DNA from 3 places in the Roseibium album genome. Region 2 is predicted to be linked to each of the others. Evidence: riboswitches for the same ligand, from Rfam matches in the RefSeq annotation. Region 2 holds a riboswitch; each other region holds the start of a gene.
The links. A riboswitch is a leader RNA that binds a small molecule or an ion and turns the genes downstream of it on or off. The one in region 2 is predicted to bind cobalamin.
Positions count from the first base shown of each region.

Region 1: another riboswitch for cobalamin. It lies ahead of ACO6TI_RS23950 (DUF1636 family protein); the one in region 2 lies ahead of ACO6TI_RS24775 (energy-coupling factor ABC transporter permease).
Region 3: another riboswitch for cobalamin. It lies ahead of cobU (bifunctional adenosylcobinamide kinase/adenosylcobinamide-phosphate guanylyltransferase); the one in region 2 lies ahead of ACO6TI_RS24775 (energy-coupling factor ABC transporter permease).

Region 1 is NZ_OZ247583.1:5,211,804-5,218,896, reverse strand. Features, by position in the region: gene ACO6TI_RS23955 (ABC transporter substrate binding protein) at 1-693, opposite strand, end outside; cobalamin riboswitch at 1,224-1,435, shown strand; gene ACO6TI_RS23950 (DUF1636 family protein) at 1,814-2,218, shown strand; gene ACO6TI_RS23945 (ABC transporter ATP-binding protein) at 2,215-2,988, shown strand; gene ACO6TI_RS23940 (ABC transporter substrate-binding protein) at 3,004-3,939, shown strand; gene ACO6TI_RS23935 (FecCD family ABC transporter permease) at 4,027-5,034, shown strand; gene ACO6TI_RS23930 (MFS transporter) at 4,991-6,232, opposite strand; gene ACO6TI_RS23925 (SDR family oxidoreductase) at 6,391-7,093, opposite strand, start outside.
Region 2 is NZ_OZ247583.1:5,378,086-5,385,178, forward strand. Features, by position in the region: gene ACO6TI_RS24750 (YHS domain-containing (seleno)protein) at 13-498, shown strand; gene ACO6TI_RS24755 (RNA ligase RtcB family protein) at 877-2,073, shown strand; gene prfH (peptide chain release factor H) at 2,070-2,732, shown strand; gene ACO6TI_RS24765 (dimethylsulfonioproprionate lyase family protein) at 2,729-3,337, shown strand; gene ACO6TI_RS24770 (HAD family hydrolase) at 3,472-4,197, shown strand; gene ACO6TI_RS24775 (energy-coupling factor ABC transporter permease) at 4,277-4,957, opposite strand; cobalamin riboswitch at 5,009-5,222, opposite strand; gene ACO6TI_RS24780 (Ig-like domain-containing protein) at 5,459-7,093, opposite strand, start outside.
Region 3 is NZ_OZ247583.1:4,425,438-4,432,530, forward strand. Features, by position in the region: gene ACO6TI_RS20105 (LysR family transcriptional regulator) at 1-440, opposite strand, end outside; gene ACO6TI_RS20110 (ABC transporter substrate-binding protein) at 734-2,296, shown strand; tRNA gene ACO6TI_RS20115 (tRNA-Asn) at 2,420-2,495, opposite strand; cobalamin riboswitch at 2,822-3,035, shown strand; gene cobU (bifunctional adenosylcobinamide kinase/adenosylcobinamide-phosphate guanylyltransferase) at 3,069-3,620, shown strand; gene cobW (cobalamin biosynthesis protein CobW) at 3,617-4,714, shown strand; gene cobN (cobaltochelatase subunit CobN) at 4,793-7,093, shown strand, end outside.

The DNA of each region.
Region 1 (7,093 bases), 170 kb from region 2:
GACGAGGTCGTCCGGAATGATCTCCTTGAGGATCCCGGAATGTGCGATGAACGACGATGAAGCGGTGACGTAAAGCGCGTCGACGCCTTCAAGCTGCGGGATCAGAGATGAAAGCTGAAGATCGGTTTCGTCCGCATCCGGTGCAAAGCGAAGCCGCTTGGGAGTGATGCCGAGTTTTTCTGCTGCAATCGTGAGGTGGTCGGCCTCTGAGACAGCGTTGTTTTCCCGCGGATCAAACAGGATCGCCATGGTTTGGACAGGGTGAATTTTTCGAAACAACTCCAGGTTCACGTCCGGTGACAGGGACATCTTGGCACCGGTCATGCCGGGGGGCGGGCAATCCAGGGACCCGACCAGTCCGACACCGACCGGGTCGGCCACGATATTGAACACACGGGGCACATTTGCGATGTCGAAATTATTGACTGTCTGCGTGACGGTCGTTCCGAAGGTGTAGATCAGGTCCCGTGTTTTCAGAACGTCGAGATTTTCCCGTAAAAACCCGGCCAGTTCTGTCTGGTCACGGTTTGCGTCAAAGTGATCAATGTCGGCATCGATGCCAAGTTCGCCCAGTTTTTCGACGAACCCTTCTTCGGCAGGCGTGAGGCCACGCCAAGTGATCATCAATATGGATTTGGTGTCATCGGCTGCCTCACCGAATACCGGGGTAAGAACCACTGCAACCAAGATCATACAACTAGTAATCAGGTTTTTCATCTTCGGGTGGCGGTCTCTCTTTTATGCAATCAATTTGGAAGTTTGCCCGGTGAGTAGAAGATTATTCGGATTATGCTTGGTATCAATGCCCATTTTCTTTTTCTTTGGCGCTATAAATTTCAAGGGGAAGGACTGGATACCGCATATACTGTCTTGAATTGAACGCAACCAATGTTCGCGAGCTCGCGCATTCACACTTTTTCACCGGCGATGATCCGGTCATGCATGAGGTGCTGGACTATCGTCTGGGCGGCTGGTCGAAACCATTCCTGTCTTGAGGTCCTGACATTTGATTGTGGCTCCACATGATCGAGAAGTCTTGTTCCAACGAAGCCCGCTCAATCCCTCCCGGCTACATCTGCACGGCACTGTTGGTTCTTTGGACTCTTGTCGAGTTGGACCGCGGCAACAAGGTAACAGAAACGGTTCAAACCAGCTGAAATTGCCATATGTCGCTGCCTGGAAGACACAGGTCGGTTTGTCGATTGACAGCTTCCTCAATTTCAGCCAATCAATGGTCTTATGGTTCTCGTATCCGGAGCCGGATCGGGATTAAAAGGGAACACGGTGCGGCGTAGCCAAAAGGCACCAAGTCCGTGACTGCCCCCGCAACTGTGAGCGGTGAGCAAACCTGAAAGCGCCACTGGGGAGACCCCGGGAAGGATCAGGCAAGCCATGACCCGCAAGTCAGGAGACCTGCCATTTCATCACAAACTTCAACCCGGACGGGGTGTTCCGGAGGAGCGGATGGCATGGCAAAACAGCGATCGCTGACAGAGTTAGACCTTCGGTTCCTGCAAGCCCCGTGTAATCGCGGAGGGCGAAATGAACCGGACCAGAAACGAAAATGCTGATTTCATACCCGTTTTTCTAGCCAAGGCCGGTGCTTTGGGCGAACGCGCAGCCAGAGCCATGTGCCCCAATGGCTGCAGATTTCCGCTTGCATCGAAAAGTGAACGTAATGTAATAACATTACATAAGTTGCGACATAGCCTTTTAAATGAGGTGCAGATTCCGGATCGGCGGTCTGATCATGAACAATCGGGCAGCTCGGATTCGGGCGGTGACAAACACGTGGAAACGTCGGGGATGGCAGATGAGTCGTGAATCGCACAAGATATTCGTCTGTACGTCCTGCAGGCACAATGGCAGCGACTTTCGGCCGGGTTTTGAACTGATCGCCAAGCTGCGGGAGGCCTTGACCTGCGCCTTACCGGTTGCCGGAAACGACTTTGAAGTTTCAGGTATCGCGTGCATGGCAGGATGCTCACGGCCCTGCACGGTTGCCTACAGAGCCAATGAAAAGGCGACTTATCTTTTCGGTGACATCGATCCGGAGACGGATATTGATGATCTGGTTGCCTTTGCCCGGCAGTACAGGGTTCTGGCGAATGGCTGGTGCAACTCTGCGGACCGTCCCGGCAAACTCCGGCGATCGGCACTCGCGCGCATACCGGCCGCAATGAGCGTGACCGAAGCAGATACGGCAACCGTTTCATGAGTGGCGCGGCCCTTTCGGCCAGGCAGGCCGGATGGCGCGCGGGGCAGGGCAATACCATCCTGCATCCCGTCAGTTTCGATCTCGCCGCAGGCCAGGTTCTGGGACTGGCCGGTGCCAACGGTGCGGGCAAATCCACGCTTCTGCGTCTACTTTATCGTTTTCACAGGCCGAGTACCGGTGCGATCTTTCTCGACGGTCAGGATATCTGGAAAATGTCCGCGAGATCGACCGCCAAGAAAGTTGCTGCCGTCCTGCAGGAGCAGCCCACTGATTTTGCATTGACCGTCCGGGAGATCGTCGCACTGGGCCGCCGTCCGCACGGGACGGGGTTTGCCGGAAATGGCAGCGACGACTTCGAAATTACCGAAGGTGCCCTGGACCGGATGGGATTGCTGCCGCTCGCCGCGCGATCCTTCGGAACGCTTTCCGGTGGCGAGCGCCAGCGGGTGATGGTTGCCCGTGCACTTGCCCAGGAGCCCGAATTGCTCATTCTGGATGAGCCGACCAACCACCTGGACATTCGCCACCAGCTGGAAATCGTTGCGCTGATATCCAGCCTCAACATCACTATCGTCACAAGCCTGCACGATCTGAACCTTGCCGGCCGCGTCTGCGACCGCGTCCTGTTGCTGCACAAAGGGGCGGCGGTCGCGTTCGGAGAACCGGAAGACGTTCTGACACCGGACCACATCGAAAAAGCCTATTCCGTGCAGGCGCGACTGGAACAACTTGCGCCGAGCGAACAAGCACATCTTACCTTTCATCTTTAAGTACCGGAGAATTCCATGAAACGTTTGGCAATCGGCCTCGCGACCACCGTTTTTGCAGGATCTGCGCTGGCACAGACCACGGTAAAAAGCTGCGATCGAGAAGTGACATTCGACGCTCCGCCAATGGCGGCCGTTTCCAATGATGTCAACCTCACCGAAATGATGCTCGTTCTCGGCCTCCGCGATCATATGGTTGGCTATACCGGCATTTCAGGATGGAAAACGCTCGATGAGGAAATGCGTGACGGCGTATTGGAACTACCGGAACTTTCCGCAAAGTATCCAACCAAGGAAGTCCTGATTGGCGCTGATGCGGACTTCTACTTCGCCGGCTGGAACTACGGCATGAAGGTCGGTGGAGAGGTGACCCCGGAAACGCTCGAGCCCTTCGGCATTCAGGTCTACGAACTGACCGAATCGTGCATCCACATCGGTGAAAAACCGAAAGTGTCGATGGCGGATATGTATAATGACCTGATCAATCTGGGTAAGATCTTCGGTGTCGAAGATCAGGCACATGATCTGGTCGCCGGTTACAAGGCCGAACTCGATAGCTATAAATCTTCTTTAAGACCCGGCGATAAGCCTCTGAAAATATTTGTCTATGATAGTGGTGAAGATAGACCGTTCACCGCAGGGCGTTATGCCATGCCAACGGCACTCATTGAAGCTGCGGGGGGTGTCAATGTACTTGACGATTTCGAAAAGAGCTGGGCCAAGATCGACTGGGAAACCGTGGTCGAAAAGGACCCGGAATTCATCGTTATCGTAAACTACGGAAACGTGACGGCTGAGCAGAAGAGAGATTTCATGATGCAGAATCCTGCATTGGCTGAAATCGACGCCGTCAGGAACGACCGGTTCGTTACGCTCGAATATGTCGAGGCGACACCTGGTCCGCGCAACATCAAAGCTATCAAGAAACTGGCAGAAGCCTTCTGGGGAGAGTAAACCTTGTTGCAGCGACCGACCGCGGAAATATCGAGGGACAGCGTGCAGAAAAGCAGTTCGCCGCCATCAAGCTGGGGGTTCGGCCTCATGCTGATGACCGGCGGGCTTGTGCTGATCATTTCCGTGGTCGTGGCCGTCTCGGTGGGGGCCATTTCGGTCCCGGCCAGTACGGTGTTCGGGGTCGTTGCCAACAAACTGTTGCCCGGCGCCGTCGAAATCGACTGGTCCAGGGGAAGAGAGGCAATTGTCTGGGACATCCGGCTTCCGCGCACATTGCTGGCCGGTTTTGTCGGTGCAGGCCTTGCTATTGTGGGTGCCGCGCTGCAATCGGTCACCCGTAATCCGCTCGCGGACCCGCACCTGCTCGGTATTTCGTCCGGAGGTGCGGCAGGGGCGATCCTGGCTCTTTTGCACACGGGACTGTTCCTGGGGCTGCTGACGGTTCCTCTAATGGCATTCGCGGGCGCGCTCGTCGCAACGCTCATCGTGCTCGGGGTTACGCATTTTGCCTCCGCAACAAGCGCCGACAGACTGGTTCTGGCAGGTGTCGCTGTTTCCTTCATCATCATGTCCCTGGCAAACATCATGATTTTCATGGGAGATCCGCGCGCGACACATACGGTTGTGTTCTGGATGCTGGGCGGACTTGGGCTGGCGCAGTGGAACCACCTGTTGTTTCCTCTCGGCATACTCGTGCTGACTGTCCCCTATCTTCTGGCGAAGGCGGCAGACCTCAATGCGATGACCATCGGAGACGAAACCGCGTCCACGCTCGGCATCCCCGTGGCGCGGTTCCGGCTGGTCGTGTTCGTGGTCGGCGCCTTGATCACCGGCGTGATGGTTGCCTTTTCGGGCATCATCGGATTCGTCGGGCTCATGATCCCGCATATCGCGCGGTTTCTTGTGGGGGGAAGCTACAGGCGTGTTCTGCCTGCCAGCCTGCTTTTGGGGGCGATATTCCTCATCTGGGCCGATATCCTGGCACGGACGCTCATGTCACCGGAAGACATGCCGATCGGCATCGTGACCGGCCTGATCGGCGGAGTGTTCTTCATATTCCTGTTGCGATCGCGGGCCGGGAGCGGCGGCCGCTGAACAGGATGAAGACCATGATCGCCATGTTGAGGAAATTCCAGGCGATACCATTGAGGAATGCTGCCTGGTAGGAACCGGTCAGGTCATAGATCAGACCGGACATCCAGCCACCCAGGGCCATGCCGAGGATCGTTGACATCATGACAAGTCCGACACGCTGCCCGGCTTCGCGCGCGGGCAGATATTCCCGCACAATGACCGCATAGCTGGGAACGATGCCGCCCTGCGACAGGCCAAAGATCAGCGACACAAGGTAAAGCGACGCGAGCCCGTTGAATGGAATGTAGAGGAAGAGAGCGGCGCATTGCAGGACCGACCCGATCAGAAGTGTCCACACGCCACCGATTTTGTCGGCGAGATATCCCGACAAAAGGCGACTGACGACACCGGCCCCTGTCATCAGGGCAATCATGTCGGCGCCAGGCGCAATTCCGTATCCAAGGTCCACGCAATAGGCGACGATATGCACTTGCGGCATGGACATTGCCACGCAGCAACCAAGACCGGCGACCACAAGGAGGAATTGCAGCGCAGTCGGAGAGAGACCGCTCGGCTGACCGCCGAAAGTGTTGCCGGAGGGCAGGGCGCTCAGGGCGGACGCGGGTGGCGGGCGGCGCAAGGCCAGCGCGAGCGGGACCATCAGCACCACACAAAGCGCACCGATCAACAGGTAGGTTTCTCGCCAGTCGTTGCTGACAAGGCTCCATTTAATGAAGGACGGCCAGAGAACCCCCGCAAGATAGTTGCCGCTTGCCGCGCAGGCTACCGCAAGTCCCCTGCGTTTCAGGAACCAGTGCGAGACGTCGGCCACGAGCGGGCCAAACGTTGCCGCTGTTCCGAGGCCGATCAATACGCCCTGGGCCACCGTAAACAGCAGGATATTCGGAGAAACGGCGGCAAGTGCAAAACCCGCTCCCAAAAACAGAGCAGACGCGATGACGGGTGGGACGATGCCGAACCTGTCGACAAATCGCCCGAGAATATAGTTTCCAACGGCAAAACCGACCATTGTTGCCGTGTAGGGAAGCGACGCACCGGCCCGGTCAACACCGAAATCCGTCTGAACGTCCGGAAGCACAATCACGACCACCCACATTCCGGCACCGCCTACGGTGCTCAAAAGAATTGAGATCGCGAGACGGAACCAGGCATAGGGCCCGTCTTGAACGTAAGGATCTGACACGGGTTGACCGGACATCTTTGGCTTTCAAACTGGGTATAGCCACCTGCGTATCAGGTTCGATGAAACCGGGCCAACAAATATCCTTGAAGTGATTGAGCAATTTCCTGAATGAATGGCCGGAGACATCAGCATGTCTCCGGCACTGCTGCAACAAATTCAGATAAACTCACCGTTTAGGCGGACGACAGCAACTCGGCGACAAACGTTGAAACAGGTTTGGTCGGGCGTCTTATCAAGGCGCGAAGCGCCGTTGAAGCATTGTAAAGTTCTCCGGAAGCTGCTCCCCGGTCCGCATCGGAAATCGCCCTGGCAAACGCCTCCGGCAAGCCTGCACCCATGAGAACGCCGGCGTAGTCGTCCTCGGTCAGGTTTTGAAAAGGTATGTTCCGGCCGGTCTGTCTTGAAATTTCCGCTGCAAGCTCCGACAGGCTGATGGACTGATCTCCGGCAAGTTCCATCACCCGCGTCGACAGGTCGGCACCCGAAACAACGCGTGCGGCCGCCTCGGCGTAGTCTTCGCGTCCTGCAACAGAAATTCTGCCGTCTCCACTTGCACCGACAACAGCACCGTGCTGAAGCGCCGCTGCAACGGTGCCCGCATAGTTTTCAAGATACCATCCGTTCCGGAGAACCGCATGGGCGATACCGCTTTTTGACAGAATACTCTCGGTGTCGATGTGCTCGGCGGCGAGAACGAGGCTGGAGTTGGGTACATTCAGCAAGCTCGTATAGGTGATGAAACTCACACCTGCTGACTTCGCGGCCTCGATAACTGCAGCATGTTGGGCGACCCGATGGCCGATCTCCGAGCCGGAAATCAGAAGCAGACGTGTGACACCTGCAAGACCTTCGGCAAGGCCGGAAGGATCGTTGTAG
Region 2 (7,093 bases):
GGAGAATTCAATATGTCCCTGTCCAAGACGCTTGTCGCCGCAACGCTTCTGAGCATTGCGAACCTGTCCAGCCCGGCCTTTTCGGCCGACGAATACAACACATCCAGCGGCCTTACGGCTGCAGGTGCCCCGCTTGGCATGCATGGTGTAGATCCCGTCACCTTCGTCAATCTCGGCAACCGGATTGACGGCGCGGCCCGTCACACGGCGGTTCACGACGGTGTTGCCTATTATTTCTCCTCCAAGGAGACCATGGACAAGTTCACCGCAAAGCCGGCTGCGTACTTGCCGCAAAACGGCGGCTTCTGCACGTTCGGCGTTTCGGTTGGCAAGAAGTTCGACGGCGATCCCCAGTTTGCGGCCATCGTCGACGGCAAGCTCTATCTCTTCCTGAACGAGGAGATCTTTCGTGAATTCCAGAAGGACGAGGCAGGGACCATCGCCAAGGCCGACGAAAACTGGAAAAAGATCCGCACAACCGCCGCCAAGGATCTTTGATCGGTTTTGATCCCGACGGCAAGAAACAGAGTCACTCCCTGACGATTTCAGGCGCGCCCAGTGGTGCGCCTGATCTTTTTCGTCCCCGGGCATGTCCGGCCGGCCTGACCTCGTTGCACAACCACAACACCCACCAGCGAACTGTCCGCTCTGAAGGCTGGCGGGTTGTGGTTTGCGTGGCCAAGGCTTATGTGACTGCGACCGCGCCAAGCGGCACAATGACTTTTGAAGACGGGACAGAAAGACATGACGATCATGTTGCGCGCGCCCAGGACGGCGGCAAACCTGTACTGATCCGCGCTCGCGGTGCGGTGGAGGCAATCCGGTGCAAGACTGACTTGCACCCGATGTATTTCCTGTTTTCAAAAGGGTTCCCAAATGGGCACTTCTCAAAAGGAAGGGCTAGCGTCTTCAAGTGATGCTGCGCCCATCCATCGTTTCTATTCCAGGACCACCTGGATCGAAGGCGCGGCTGAAGAACAGCTCGATCTTGTCTCCAGGTTGGCCGGTGTGTCGCATGTCGCCGCGTTTCCGGACCTCCACCCAGGCAAATACGGCCCGGTCGGCAGCGCAATTCTGGCTGACCGCATCTATCCTCAACTGATCGGCAACGATATCGGCTGTGGCATGAGCCTGTTTGCGCTCGACCTGCCGGCCCGCAAACTGCGGCTCGACAAGGCCGCACAGAAAATCCGTGTGCTGGAAGAACCGTGGCATGGAGACCCCGGCGCTTGTCTTGCAGCTGATGGCCTGCCGACTGATCTTCATCCGGTCGCGCTTGGGACCATTGGCGGCGGCAACCATTTCTGTGAATTGCAGGAGCTCGACAGCTTGTCCGATGATTGCCTGCTTGCGGGCACGGATATCAGGAAAGGCGACCTGATGCTGCTGGTGCACTCCGGGTCCAGATCACTTGGCATGGCCGTGTTCGGTACGGTTCTGGAGAGTTTTTCCGGGCTGGACCTCGACAGCACCGTCGGACGGACCTACCTGGCAGCGCACAACGACGCGGTTCGCTGGGCGAGCCTCAATAGAAGGCTGATTGCCGAAAGAGCCGCGCGTGCGCTCCGCTCGGACCTTCGGCTGGTTGCGGACGCACCCCACAACTTGATTGAGGAGCACGACGACGGGCTTCTGCACAGGAAGGGCGCGGCAAAAGCCGACATGCCGCTGGTTCCGCTCGCCGGATCCCGGGATGCCCTTAGCTATCTGCTGGTGCCAAAGGCCAACAGGCCGGAGGCACTCGCCTCGCTTGCCCACGGCTCGGGCCGAAAATATGATCGCCGGTCGATGGCCGGTCGCGCCGGAACGACCCGTTCCGACCGGGACGGATTGATCCGGACATCGTTTGGTGGACACGTCATCTGCGAGGATCGCCAGCTCCTCATCGAGGAAGCACCGAACGCGTACAAGGATCCTAACCAGGTGCTGGACGACCTGCGGACGTCCGATTTGGCACAATCTGTTGCAACGCTGAAACCGCTGTTGACGTTCAAGAAGGCGGTGAACCGGGAACTCGCAGCCGCGCGGCGGGACAAACACGGTCGCCTGAAGGATAGGAGGGCGATGCGATGAGCACTTCCAGTCGAAAGCACCTCCTGGTGACAAGCGGTGACGGTCCCCGTGAATGCCGCAGGGCCGTCGCCCACGTTCTTCGTCAAATGGAACACGAGGCAAGGCGAGCCGACTTGCGGTTCAGTTCAGATGTGTCAGGTGGCTGCGACGGCGCGGATCCGTCATCCGCGCTGGTTACACTGTCCGGAAATCAGATGCCGGAATTCACGAACACCTGGATCGGCACCGTCCAATGGATCTGTAAAAGCCCCTTCCGCGCACATCACAGACGGCAGAACTGGTATGTCGGCGTGTTTTCGGTCGACAATTCGGACCTGCCGGAGATCGATCTGGAGACCGGTGCGCTCAGGATCGAGACCTTCCGCTCCGGTGGTCCCGGTGGTCAGCACCAGAACACCACCGACAGTGGAGTCCGGGTCACACACCTGCCGACCGGACTGGTTGCCGTCTCCACCGACGAACGCTCTCAACACAGAAACCGTAGAGTTGCCCTTGACCGGCTGGTGGCACGGTTCATCCTCAAGCGAGAGGAGAACCTTGCGCGGGACCGGTCGGCGCAGAACCAGTTGCACAGGTTGCTGGAGCGCGGCAATCCCGTCAGGGTCTTCAAGGGTGAACGTTTTGCCGAAATGAAAAATCAGTCTGGAGGCCGCAGATGACGTTAGCAGCAAAGGAACGCCTGGCCTTCGACGCCCTGCTTCTGGCAATTGCATCGGCTTTCAGCGCGGAAGGAAGATCGGGCGGTGACGCAGCCGCAGTCAGGCTTAGAGCTGCGTCGAAGCGGCCTTTTTACGCAAGGCCTGCACGAGACCACCCCGGTGCACTGCTTCGGCAGGTATGTGCACTCGACAACGCCATCGACTGCGCAAGGCTTGTGCTCGGATGCGCGGCCAGTCTCGACTGGGAACACTGGCAAGGCACCGGGCTTGCCGACGACGTTTCAAACAGCCTCTACACCACGGAGTTGCTCGGTCCGGACGGGCATGTCCGGGACAACGAGGTTCGCGTTGGCCTGCTCGTCTCCGAGGCCGGGACCGACTACCCGCCTTCCAGCCACGCCGCGGAAGAAACATACTTTGTGATCGCCGGGAATGCCGAGTGGGTTCTCGAAGGCGCGCCATATGGGCAAGCGCCGCCCGGGTCCTTTGTTCATCATCCGGCGGGGGCAGTACACGGACGCAGGACATTGTCCGAACCGTTTCTCGGTGCATGGCGCTGGAGTGGAAATCTTGATCTGGCGAGCTTTGGGGTTGCTCGCCGGTAGAATTGCCGTTGTTGTCGCAGCCGCTGATTTTTTTTCACATCTGAAAATGCCGCTTTTGCGATCTCCCTGCAGAGAGAAATTCGAATAGAGTGCCGATGTCACCCAAAGAGTCAAAGCACACATCAGAGGCCCGCATGACGTCTGAAGAACTGCGAAGAAAAAAAGCCGCAACAAAAGCGATCCTCTTCGACAAGGACGGCACCCTGCTCGACTTCGACGCAACCTGGACACCTGCCTACGAGGAAGCGGCGAGGCTGGCTTCAAGAGGTGTGACAACCGATGCAGAGCGGTTTCTTGAGCTGACCGGACTGGATCTTGCAACGCGCAGATCGGAGGCCGGGTCGCTGCTTGCTGCGGGCAATTCTGAAGAAATCGCCGAGGCCTGGATAGCCGGAGGTGCGGATTTTGGCCTCGCGGATCTGACCACTGAGCTCGACCGCATATTTGTTTCAAAAATGCATGATGCCGCCCCTCTGCCTGGCATTCGAGAGGCAGTGGATGCGCTCCTGGCGCGTGGCTTCAGGCTGGGGGTTGCTTCAAGCGACAGCGAAGCTGCAATCCGCGCCTTTCTGGAGGGCACGAACCTTGCACCGAAATTCGACTTCGTGACGGGGTATGACACAGGTCACGGTCCCAAACCTGAACCCGGCATGGTGCATGGATTTGCCGACGCGATCAGCGTTCCCACGTCTGGAATCGCGGTCATCGGCGACAACACCCACGACATCGAAATGGCTCATGCTGCCGGTGCCGGCCTGACGATCGGAGTTCTGACAGGAACGAGCGCACGGCAGGAACTTTCGCCGCATGCGGATGTTGTTCTGGAAAGTGCAGCCGACCTGATCGGGTTTTTCCCCTGAACCGATACCACCAGTGCCATCGCCAAAAAAAAGGGCGGCCCGTTGCCGCCCTTTCCCGTATTTGAAAACAGCCCGCGTTTCAGGCAGCAGGTTGGTGAAGACGGCTGTTGAACGCCATCGTTCTTGTGAATGGTGCCAGTGTCTTGGCTCCCGCAAGAACGGCCAGGTCCAGAAGGGGCTCACCCAGAACGACCAGCATGTAGGCAATTCCGAAAGTCCCGACTGACGCCAGGTTTTCTGCGCCGAAACCCTGTCCGTAAAATGCCCAGAAGGCGACCCAGGCGACAACACCCCCCTGATAGGTCGTCGACAGCGCCAGGGCCTGCGCATAGGAGACATCCACATAGGCCGTTTTTTCAGGGATGATTTTCTTTGCCAGCAGGCTCACGGCCCACAGCGGCACGATCAGAGTTGTCACGTTGATGCCGTATTGCGGCAGATCGAACGGAGCGATGAGGAAACCCTGCAGGGCAAGGCCGGCGGCCAGGCCGATCGCCGCAGGTCCCGCACCGAACATCAGGAACAGGGTTGCGCCGAGAATGAAGTGCACCTCGGACACTCCGACCGGGTAATGCGGCAGCAGCTCGAAAAAGCTGAAGACCAGAAGCGAGGTAATCAGGGAACGGACGGCAAGACCGGAAACACCACTTTTGCGCACCGTATCAAGCGCGAGTTTTCCGAGTAGACCGAAGGAAGCGGCAGCCGTGCCATAGCTGAGTACGATTTTGGCACCATCAACGATGCCAGGTTCGATATGCATGTTTTTCTCCTTTGCGCACCCTCCGTGCGCGATAGGTTTCCTGAATTGGTCGGAGCGACCGTTTGGATGGCAGGTTTCCTGGCTTACGGGTCCTTGCGCAGCCCGCCTTCCCGGCCATATCGGCCAGTGGCATGTCGGGCTTTGCTCGCCGCTCACAGTTGCGGGGGCAGCCACGGTCTAGGCCCCTGTTGGGTACGCCTCACCGTGTTCCCATTTCATCCGCCTTCACGTTCGTATCGGCGGAACCATCCATAAGCGAGGATTGCCTCTTTCCAGGAACAGGTGCAAGCGCATTTTTGCCGTGAGCCGTCGAAATGCGGCATCGTCACATATTTTCCACGGGCGTTGCCCGGTCATGTCTTGAACGAAGCCGGCTGATGCAAATTTGACGCATGACGGAAGTCACGGGAGCCGACCTGGCCACCCTTCCATCACGCAAAAAGGCAGACAGGAGATCCACCTGTCTGCCCGGTCCACGGTATCGCAGTGCCGATAAACGGATCAAACCATAAGGGTCATATCGTCAAGTATGACGCCATAATTGGACGTTACAACGACCTCATCAACTTCATCGAAGATCTCATCGGACAGGGAAAGCGTCTTTTCTTTGTTTGCGCGAATGCGGAAATCTTCCACACCGACGAGTTCGCCATCCAGATAACCTTCTACGGTGACAGTCGCCTTGCGCCAGCCCAAAGCCGTGAAGGTTGCTTCTTCGAAATCGAAGCTTTCGCCGTCGGCACGCGCAAATGAAAGGCTGTCACCATAGCTGCGTCCTGCGTAATCTCCTTCCGAGACACCCCGAGTGCGGGCCGTCACGTAGGTGTTGGTGAAGACGAATTCATCTTCTTCGTCAAACCAGCGACACGGAGAGCCGCCTTCGAAACCGATGTGGGTCTCCACCGGTGACGTTCCCTCGCCATTGAGGGTTATTTCCACTTCGGCCGTGTCGGTTCCGCCATTGCTGTCTGCAACGTCATAGACAAAGATGTCGGTTGCCGTTTCACCGTCGGAAAGATGGTCAAATGCACCATTCGGATCATAGCTGAACGTGCCGTCGCTCGCGAATGTGACAATGGCGCCTGAAGCGAGAACTGCCGTGCCGTCGGATCGGCCGGCAACGGTCTGCAAGGACATTTCGCCACCGTCCGGATCATTGTCGTTGCCCAGAAGGTTACCGCTCACAACACCAGATTCGTTCGTCGCGAAACTGTCATCGAACGCGACGGGCCCCTGATTGCCTCCGGACGGTCCTTCCGTCTGCGTCACCAGTGAGATGTTGTCGACATAAAAGGGTTTGTCCCTTCGGCTGCTCACCACCACTTCATCGACGCTGTCGAACCTTTCATCCAGTTCAAGTTCGTAAGTGCCTTTTGAGTTGATGCGAACCTTCATCGATCCGACAAGAACACCGTCATCATAGGCTTCAACAGTCACGCGCGCCCTGCGGGTCACGGATTGAAGCAAAATGCCGTCAAGATCGAAATCCGAGCCACCTGCCGAAATCGTGAAGCCTGATGTCGCCCCGGACAGGGAGCCTGCCAATTGGCCATCTGTCGTGACGTTGATCCCCGCGAGTGAGAATCCTGCCTCGCCCATGTATTCACCAGGTGCCAGACCTTCGAAATCGATGACCACCGGCTTGTCGGTGCCCGGAACCGGATCCGGAATCGGGTCCTCATCGGGTGTTGTCTCACCGTCAATGGTAAGGTTCACCGTCGCCGTATCAAGGCCACCGTTACCGTCCGAGACCTGATAGGTGAAGCTGTCGGCGCCCTTTTCACCGGCGTCGAGTTCGTCAAACGCGCCATTCGGATCATAGTCAAATGTTCCGTCGGCATTCACCGTCAGCAGCGCACCGGAATCCAGCACGATCTGCGAGCCGACCGAAGCGGAAGAGCCGTTGACGGAGGCAACCGACAGGCCGTCACCATCTGCATCCGTATCATTGGCAAGAAGGTTCTGGCCGGAAAGCAGGCCATCCTCACCGACAGTGTAGCTGTCGTCGGCCGAGACCGGTGCCGTGTTGTCATGCGATCCTTCAATGGTGATCGTCACCGTTGCCGGTTCGGAGTTCCCCTCGCCGTCGCTGGCAACATAAGAGAATGTCTCCGTTGCGGTCTCTTCATCGTCCAG
Region 3 (7,093 bases), 950 kb from region 2:
TTGCGCAACATCTGCACAATCATGTGGCTGGAATCCGTGTGATAGAGAAAGTCGCAGTTCGGCATCGTTCCGAAAAGGGAAACGGCAAGCGAGGGAATAATGTCGCTGTCAAAGTCCTCAATCGTCCCGAGGCGCAGATACCTTGCTTCCGACATGTTCCCGGCTGCAGCTTCCGCTCTCGCTTTTCGAAGCTCGTGCAGCGCATTGTCGATATTGCGAAGAAATATCTTGCCTGTTGGTGTCAGGATGAGAGGGCGCCGGGAATGATCGAATAGATCAGCGCGCAGCGCTTCCTCCAGACTGCGAAGATGATGTGAGACGGTGCTGGCTGACAGGCCGGTTTCGGTGGCAACAGCCTGAAGTGATCCTCTGTGGGCACACAACTGGAACAACTCCAGACCCTTGAGACTCAGATCCCTGATATCCGTTTGTTGAAGCATTGCTGCCCTGCGCCTGTAAAAGTCGATCATGTAATTCAATTTTTTCGAAGTAATAATGCAATTTTCTCACAAAATCGAGTTGCTCCTGTTTCTGCGGGAAAATGTGTGGAAGCGTAGTCATCGAACAGCGAAATTGCGGACGATGATCGGCGCGAGCCAGGTGCAAGACAAAGATTGCCCAAGTGGTTTTGATCGAGTGGTTTTCATTATCCCGGCCGATCCTTGTCGACATACGCAAGCAAAAACCAACAAGCGGGTACCAACACGGAAAGTCTCAAGACGGGAGGAAGCAAATGAACGAGGGGCTGAAAGCGGCAGGATCGATGAATCGCCGCACGTTTTTACAGACAACAGGCGCTGCCACTGTTTTGGCGAGCAGCGTTTTCCCGCGTTCGGCGGTGGCCGCCCCGAAACGTGGCGGCGTCATTCGTGTCGCCAAGGGACACGGACAAACCACCGACACGCTTGATCCCGGAACCTGGGAAAACGGGTTCATGATCGCCCTGGCCTATGGATTCAACGGGTATCTGACGGGTGTTGCCGCGGACGGTTCGGTGGAGCCGCAGCTTGCCGAAAGCTGGGAGGCTGACTCCGAAGCGAAAATCTGGCGATTCAAGTTACGCCCGGGTGTCACCTTCCATTCAGGAAAGTCGATAACGCCCGAAGATGTCGTGGCTTCGATCGACTTTCACCGCGGAGAAGCTTCGACATCTGCAGCCAAACCGTTGCTTGGCTCGATTGAGGACATCTCGATTGACGGGCACACGATTGTCTTTGCACTGTCTGCCGGGAGCGCCGACTTCCCGTTTACATTTACCGATTATCACCTGGCCATCCTGCCGGCCGGAAATGGATCCATTGACTGGCGCTCGCAAGATGGTGCGGGTCCCTACAAGCTGACCGATTTCGATCCGGGTGTTTCCGCAACGCTGACGCGCTTTGACAATGACTGGGACAGCGAACGTGGTTTCTTTGACGGTGTCGAGTTGCTTGCCATTGTTGACCTGAATGCGCGGACAACGGCCCTGATTTCCGGGGACGTTCATGTAATCGACAAGCTGGATCTGAAGACCGTTGGCCTGATGGGGCGCCGGCCGGAACTGACCATCCACTCGGTAGCCGGCAATCAGCACTACACCTTCGCCATGTCCACAAACAAGGATCCCTACACCGATAAAAATGTGCGGCTTGCGTTGAAACACGCCATCAACCGCCAGGAACTGGTCGACAAGATCCTCTTCGGCTACGGCGCCGTCGGAAACGATCATCCGATCGGACAAGGTCAGCAATTCTTCAACAGCGAACTTGAACAAAGAACCTATGATCCGGACAAGGCAAGGTTCCATCTGAAGGAAGCCGGACTTGACGGCTTGTCAGTATCGCTTTCGGCGGCGGATGCCGCATTTCCCGGAGCCGTGGATGCCGCGGTCCTTTACCAGCAATCGGCAGGCGCAGCGGGGATAACTCTCGACATCAACAGGGTGCCGAATGATGGCTACTGGTCGGATGTCTGGATGAAAGACCCGTTTTCGGCGGTCTATTGGGGTGGTCGTCCGGTTGAAGATGCCATGTTCACGACCGCCTATGCCTCAGGTGCAGCGTGGAACGACACATTCTGGGACAACGCGAAATTCAACGATCTTCTGGTCGCTGCTCGTGCCGAGTTGAACACCGACAAGCGACGGACGATGTACTATGAAATGCAGTCTATCCTGAACGAGGATGGCGGCGCGATCGTTCCGATGTTCGCCAACTATGTCTTTGCAACGGCAAAGGATGTGGTTGTCAGCGAGGCCATGGCCTCCAACTGGGACATGGACGGTGAACGCTGGATGGAACGCTGGTCGTTCGTCTGAAGCAAATCGGTGAGGGCGGTTCACCCGACCTTGCCACTTCGCTTGTCAGACGCTCTACGCTCATTCAGACGGCATCATATGTTGCTGCCGGCACGCGCGAACTCGAAATTTTTTTGGAAAAAATGGCTCCCCAGGCCGGACTCGAACCAGCGACCCAGCGATTAACAGTCGCTTGCTCTACCAACTGAGCTACTGGGGATCACCACGTCGGGGCCGGTGCGAAACCGATCCCGTCGATGGAGATGCGTATATCAAAGGCTTGATCCGTTTGCCAAGCCCCCGCGCGTGTTTTTTTCACCCTGTCATCATTTTTTTGTTTCTGGAGTGGAAAATAGCAAGGATAACAGGGCGCTAATGATAATCTGGACTTTGGAAAACTGTTCAAACCACTGAGCTCGTTTACTGGCTTCAAACCGTCTTTCCGCGAGGTGGCTGCGCCTGGAAGGCGTGGGTTCGGCGCCTGCCGCCGTTGCCGAGACCTTTTCTGAAGATCGATTCCGGTGCTTGTCTCCGGCTGAATATGTGTTTAGGAAGGATTTCGACGGTTTCGGTGACGGCAAATGGCCTGATCCGGATGAAACGGGAATCCGGTGTCTGCGTCTGACGCCAATCCGGAGCTGCCCCCGCAACTGTAAACGGCGAGCGACTGCACGAAAACCACTGGTCAGGGAAGACCGGGAAGGGGTGCAGGAGGCAACCAGCCGTGAGCCAGGAGACCGGCCGTCAATTGTGCAACCCTTGGCGCTGTCGGGTGGACAGCGGGGAGAAAGATGTGAGCGAAAGTTCAGGATCAAGGTCCACGCTTGTCTTCGGCGGTGCCCGTTCCGGCAAGAGCCGTTTCGCCGAACGCCTTGCCATAAATTCCGGTCTGGAAAAGGTCTACGTTGCAACCGGTGCAGCGTATGATGATGAAATGGCGGACCGGATTGCCGCGCATCGGCAACAGCGTGGCGACGGCTGGATCACGATTGAAGAGCAGCTCGACATTGAAAACCTGCTTTTGTCCGAGTGCCGTCCCGGGCGGGTGCTGCTGGTGGACTGCCTGACGCTCTGGCTTTCCAATCTGACGTTCGCCGACAGGGATATTCCGGCCCACGCCGCAAAACTCTGTGCCGCAATCAGGCAGGTGCGAGGTGCCTGCATTTTCGTATCAAACGAAGTCGGCATGGGGATCGTGCCGGAGAACAGTCTTTCAAGGTCGTTCCGCGATGCGCAGGGACGGCTCAATCAGGATATCGCTGACGCTTGCAACCAGGTCGTCTTTGTGGCTGCCGGTCTGCCCTTGCTGATGAAACCCCACACGCAATTGGAAATCACACCATGACGACACAGAACCTGCAGCCGGGTCAGAAAATTCCGGCAACGATTGTCACCGGGTTTCTGGGCGCCGGAAAAACGACGCTGATCCGCAATCTTCTGCAAAACGCCAACGGCAAGAGAATTGCCTTGATTGTCAACGAGTTTGGCGACATGGGCTTTGACGGATCCCTGGTCAATGGCTGTGCCGACCCCGATTGTGCTGCCGAGGAAGTTGTCGAGCTCACCAACGGCTGTATCTGCTGTACGGTCGCCGACGACTTCCTGCCAACCATGGAAATGCTGCTTTCCCGGGAAACACCACCAGAGCATATTGTCATCGAAACGTCCGGTCTGGCACTCCCCCAGCCGCTCGTGCGGGCGTTCTCGTGGCCGAGTGTCAAGACCAGGGTGACGGTCGACGGCGTGGTGACGGTCCTCGACGCTGCTGCCTTGGCGGAGGGCCGGATCGCACTCGACGAGGAAGCCCTGGAGGCACAGCGTGCCGCGGACGAGGCACTGGATCACGAAAGTCCGGTTGAGGAACTGTTTCAAGACCAACTGCGTTGCGCCGACCTTGTTGTTCTCAACAAGGCGGATCTTGTGGCAGCCGACACGTTGAAGTCGGTCGAAAGCGGCATTCAGGCAGAGATCCGCCCGGCGGTTCACATCGTCTCCTCGGAAAATGGCACGCTGCCGATCGAGGTATTGCTCGGCCGCCAGTCCGCAGCTGAAGATGATATGGCGGCGCGGCACGAGCATCACCATCATCATCACGATGATGACCACGAAGATCATGATGACCACCATCACCATCATGATCACCACCATCATGACGATTTCGAGAGCCACGTTCTTGAGGTTCCCGCCTTCGACGCACTGAAAACAGCCGAAACGAAGGTTCTTGAAGCAATGGCACTTAAAGGTGTGCTTCGGATCAAGGGTGCGGTTCGGATAGAAGGCAAATCGGCGCCGGCCATGGTTCAGGCAGTTGGCCCACGCGTGGAGACCTGGTTTGCGGCTGGCGCCGAGAGTTCCGGCAGATTGGTCGTGATCGGTCTCAAGGGTTTCGATCTTGAAGCTGTGAGCGCATTGCTTGGCACCCTAAGAGCTGCCGCCTGATATCGGCGAATTTTCCAGGGAATTGGTCCTGCTCGGGAAACTCCCCGTCGGGAAACAGCAAGAAGAAGACACGACCTGATGCACATTCTCGCCAGCCAGACGCGCAGAATTGACGACGGCGGTGACGCTGTCGATCTGGGGCAGGCACCGGCCGACATCCTGTTCCTGTCTGCAGCCGACACGGAATTGGGCAGTTTTTCTGCCGCACATTCTGCGCTGGGGACCGACTGCGCGAGTCTGAGACTGGCCAACCTCATGGCGTTGTCGCATCCCTATTCGGTGGACCTTTATGCGGAACAGACCGTGCGAGGGTCCAGGTTGGTCATCCTGCGCATTCTGGGCGGCATTGAATACTGGCGATACGGGATCGAGCGCTTCGAAGAGGAAGTTCGGGCGTATGGCCTCGATCTCATTGTTGTCCCGGGCGACGACAAATGGGACGAGGCGCTGACGGCAAGGTCGACACGGACGAAGGAGGAAGTGCACCGTTTCTGGCGATACTGCGTTGAAGGCGGTGCGGGAAACTATGCCAACGCGCTGCGTTTTGCTGCCTCTCTGCTCGGCTCGGGGGACGAGCCTGCGCAACCGGTACCGCTACCCCGTGCAGGGATCTATCAGAAAGGCCAACCGGCAGCCGACCTGGATACGTTAAAGGCCACCTGGACAGAAAAATCCAGACCGGTCGCAGCAATCACCTTCTATCGGGCACTGGTCCAGGGCGCGCAGACAGCACCTGTCGATTCGCTGATCGAGGTGCTCGATCAGGCCGGCATCAACGCCTTGCCGATCTTTGTTTCCAGTTTGAAGGAAGCGGAATCCGTTGCGATCCTGGAAAGCCTCTTCGCCGGAGCGAAGCCGGACGTCGTCCTGAACGGCACGGCGTTTGCGGTCTCCAAGGCAGGAAGAACACATCAGCCGACCCCCCTGGACAGGATCAACAAGCCGGTATTGCAGGTGGTGTTCTCCTCGTCTTCGAAGGAGGGCTGGGAGGAGAGTGATCAGGGCCTGTCGATCCGCGATCTGGCGATGCATGTGGTTCTGCCCGAAATCGACGGCCGTATTCTGTCCCGCGCGGTCTCCTTCAAGGAAGAAGGCGTTTTTGATGAAGCCACCCAGTCAACTCCCGTTCGCTTCACGCCGGTGCCGGACCGGATCGGATTCGTATCGGACCTGACGGCCAACTGGGCAAGGCTCGGAAAAATCCCGGAAAGCGAAAAAAAGACAGCCCTGATCCTGGCGAATTATCCGAACAAGGATGGCCGTCTCGCCAATGGTGTCGGCCTCGATACTCCGGCTTCCTGTGTGTCACTGCTGGCTGCAATGCGCGCAGCGGGATATGACACCGGCAACGCTCCGGAAAGCTCTGCCGGTCTGCTGGACATTCTTGCATCCGGCGTCACCAATGCGTTGCCCGGGCGAAGGGAACGCGTGTGTTTCGAGGAACTTTCCCTTGTCGACTACCAGCGTTCATACAGCAGGTTGCCGGACAAGCTGAAAACAGCCGTGACCGGTCGTTGGGGAGCTCCGGAGGAGGACCCGCACCTCGTCGACGGGAAATTCAGATTGGCACTTCATCGCTTCGGCAATCAGGTCGTCGGTATCCAGCCCGCACGCGGTTACAATATCGACCCGAAGGAAACCTATCACGATCCGGATCTTGTTCCACCGCACCACTATTTCGCTTTTTACATCTGGCTGCGACAGAGTTTCAGCGTCGATGCGATAGTTCATCTCGGCAAGCATGGCAATCTGGAATGGTTGCCGGGAAAAGCACTTGCCCTGTCGGAGAATTGCTATCCGGAAGCTGTGCTCGGACCTGTTCCCAATATCTATCCCTTTATCGTAAACGATCCGGGCGAGGGCGCGCAGGCAAAGCGGAGAACCTCCGCTGTCATTGTCGATCACCTTACGCCGCCGTTGACGCGGGCCGAAAGTCACGGTGTGGCAGAAGAGCTGGAAACGCTACTGGATGAGTATTATCTCGCCAGCGGCGTCGACCCGAGGCGTCTGAAAGCACTGACCCGCGACATTCTCGATGCGGCCACACGTCATGGTCTCGACCTGGACATTGGCATTGACGACACGATGGATGAGGACACACGCCTTGCTCGACTCGACGCGCATCTTTGCGACCTGAAGGAACTCCAGATCCGGGATGGACTGCACATTCTTGGCCAAAGTCCCGTTTGCGATCAGCTTACCGATCTTCTTGCTGCACTCGCCCGCGTGCCACGCGGCAAGGATGCCCATCAGGACAGCTTGCAGCGTGCTGTCGCGCGTGATCTGTCCTTGCACGGTTTTGACCCGCTCGATTGTGACTTTTCAGACACCTGGACAGGGGCGAAACCCGACATTCTCAAGGATGTCTCCAGCGCACCC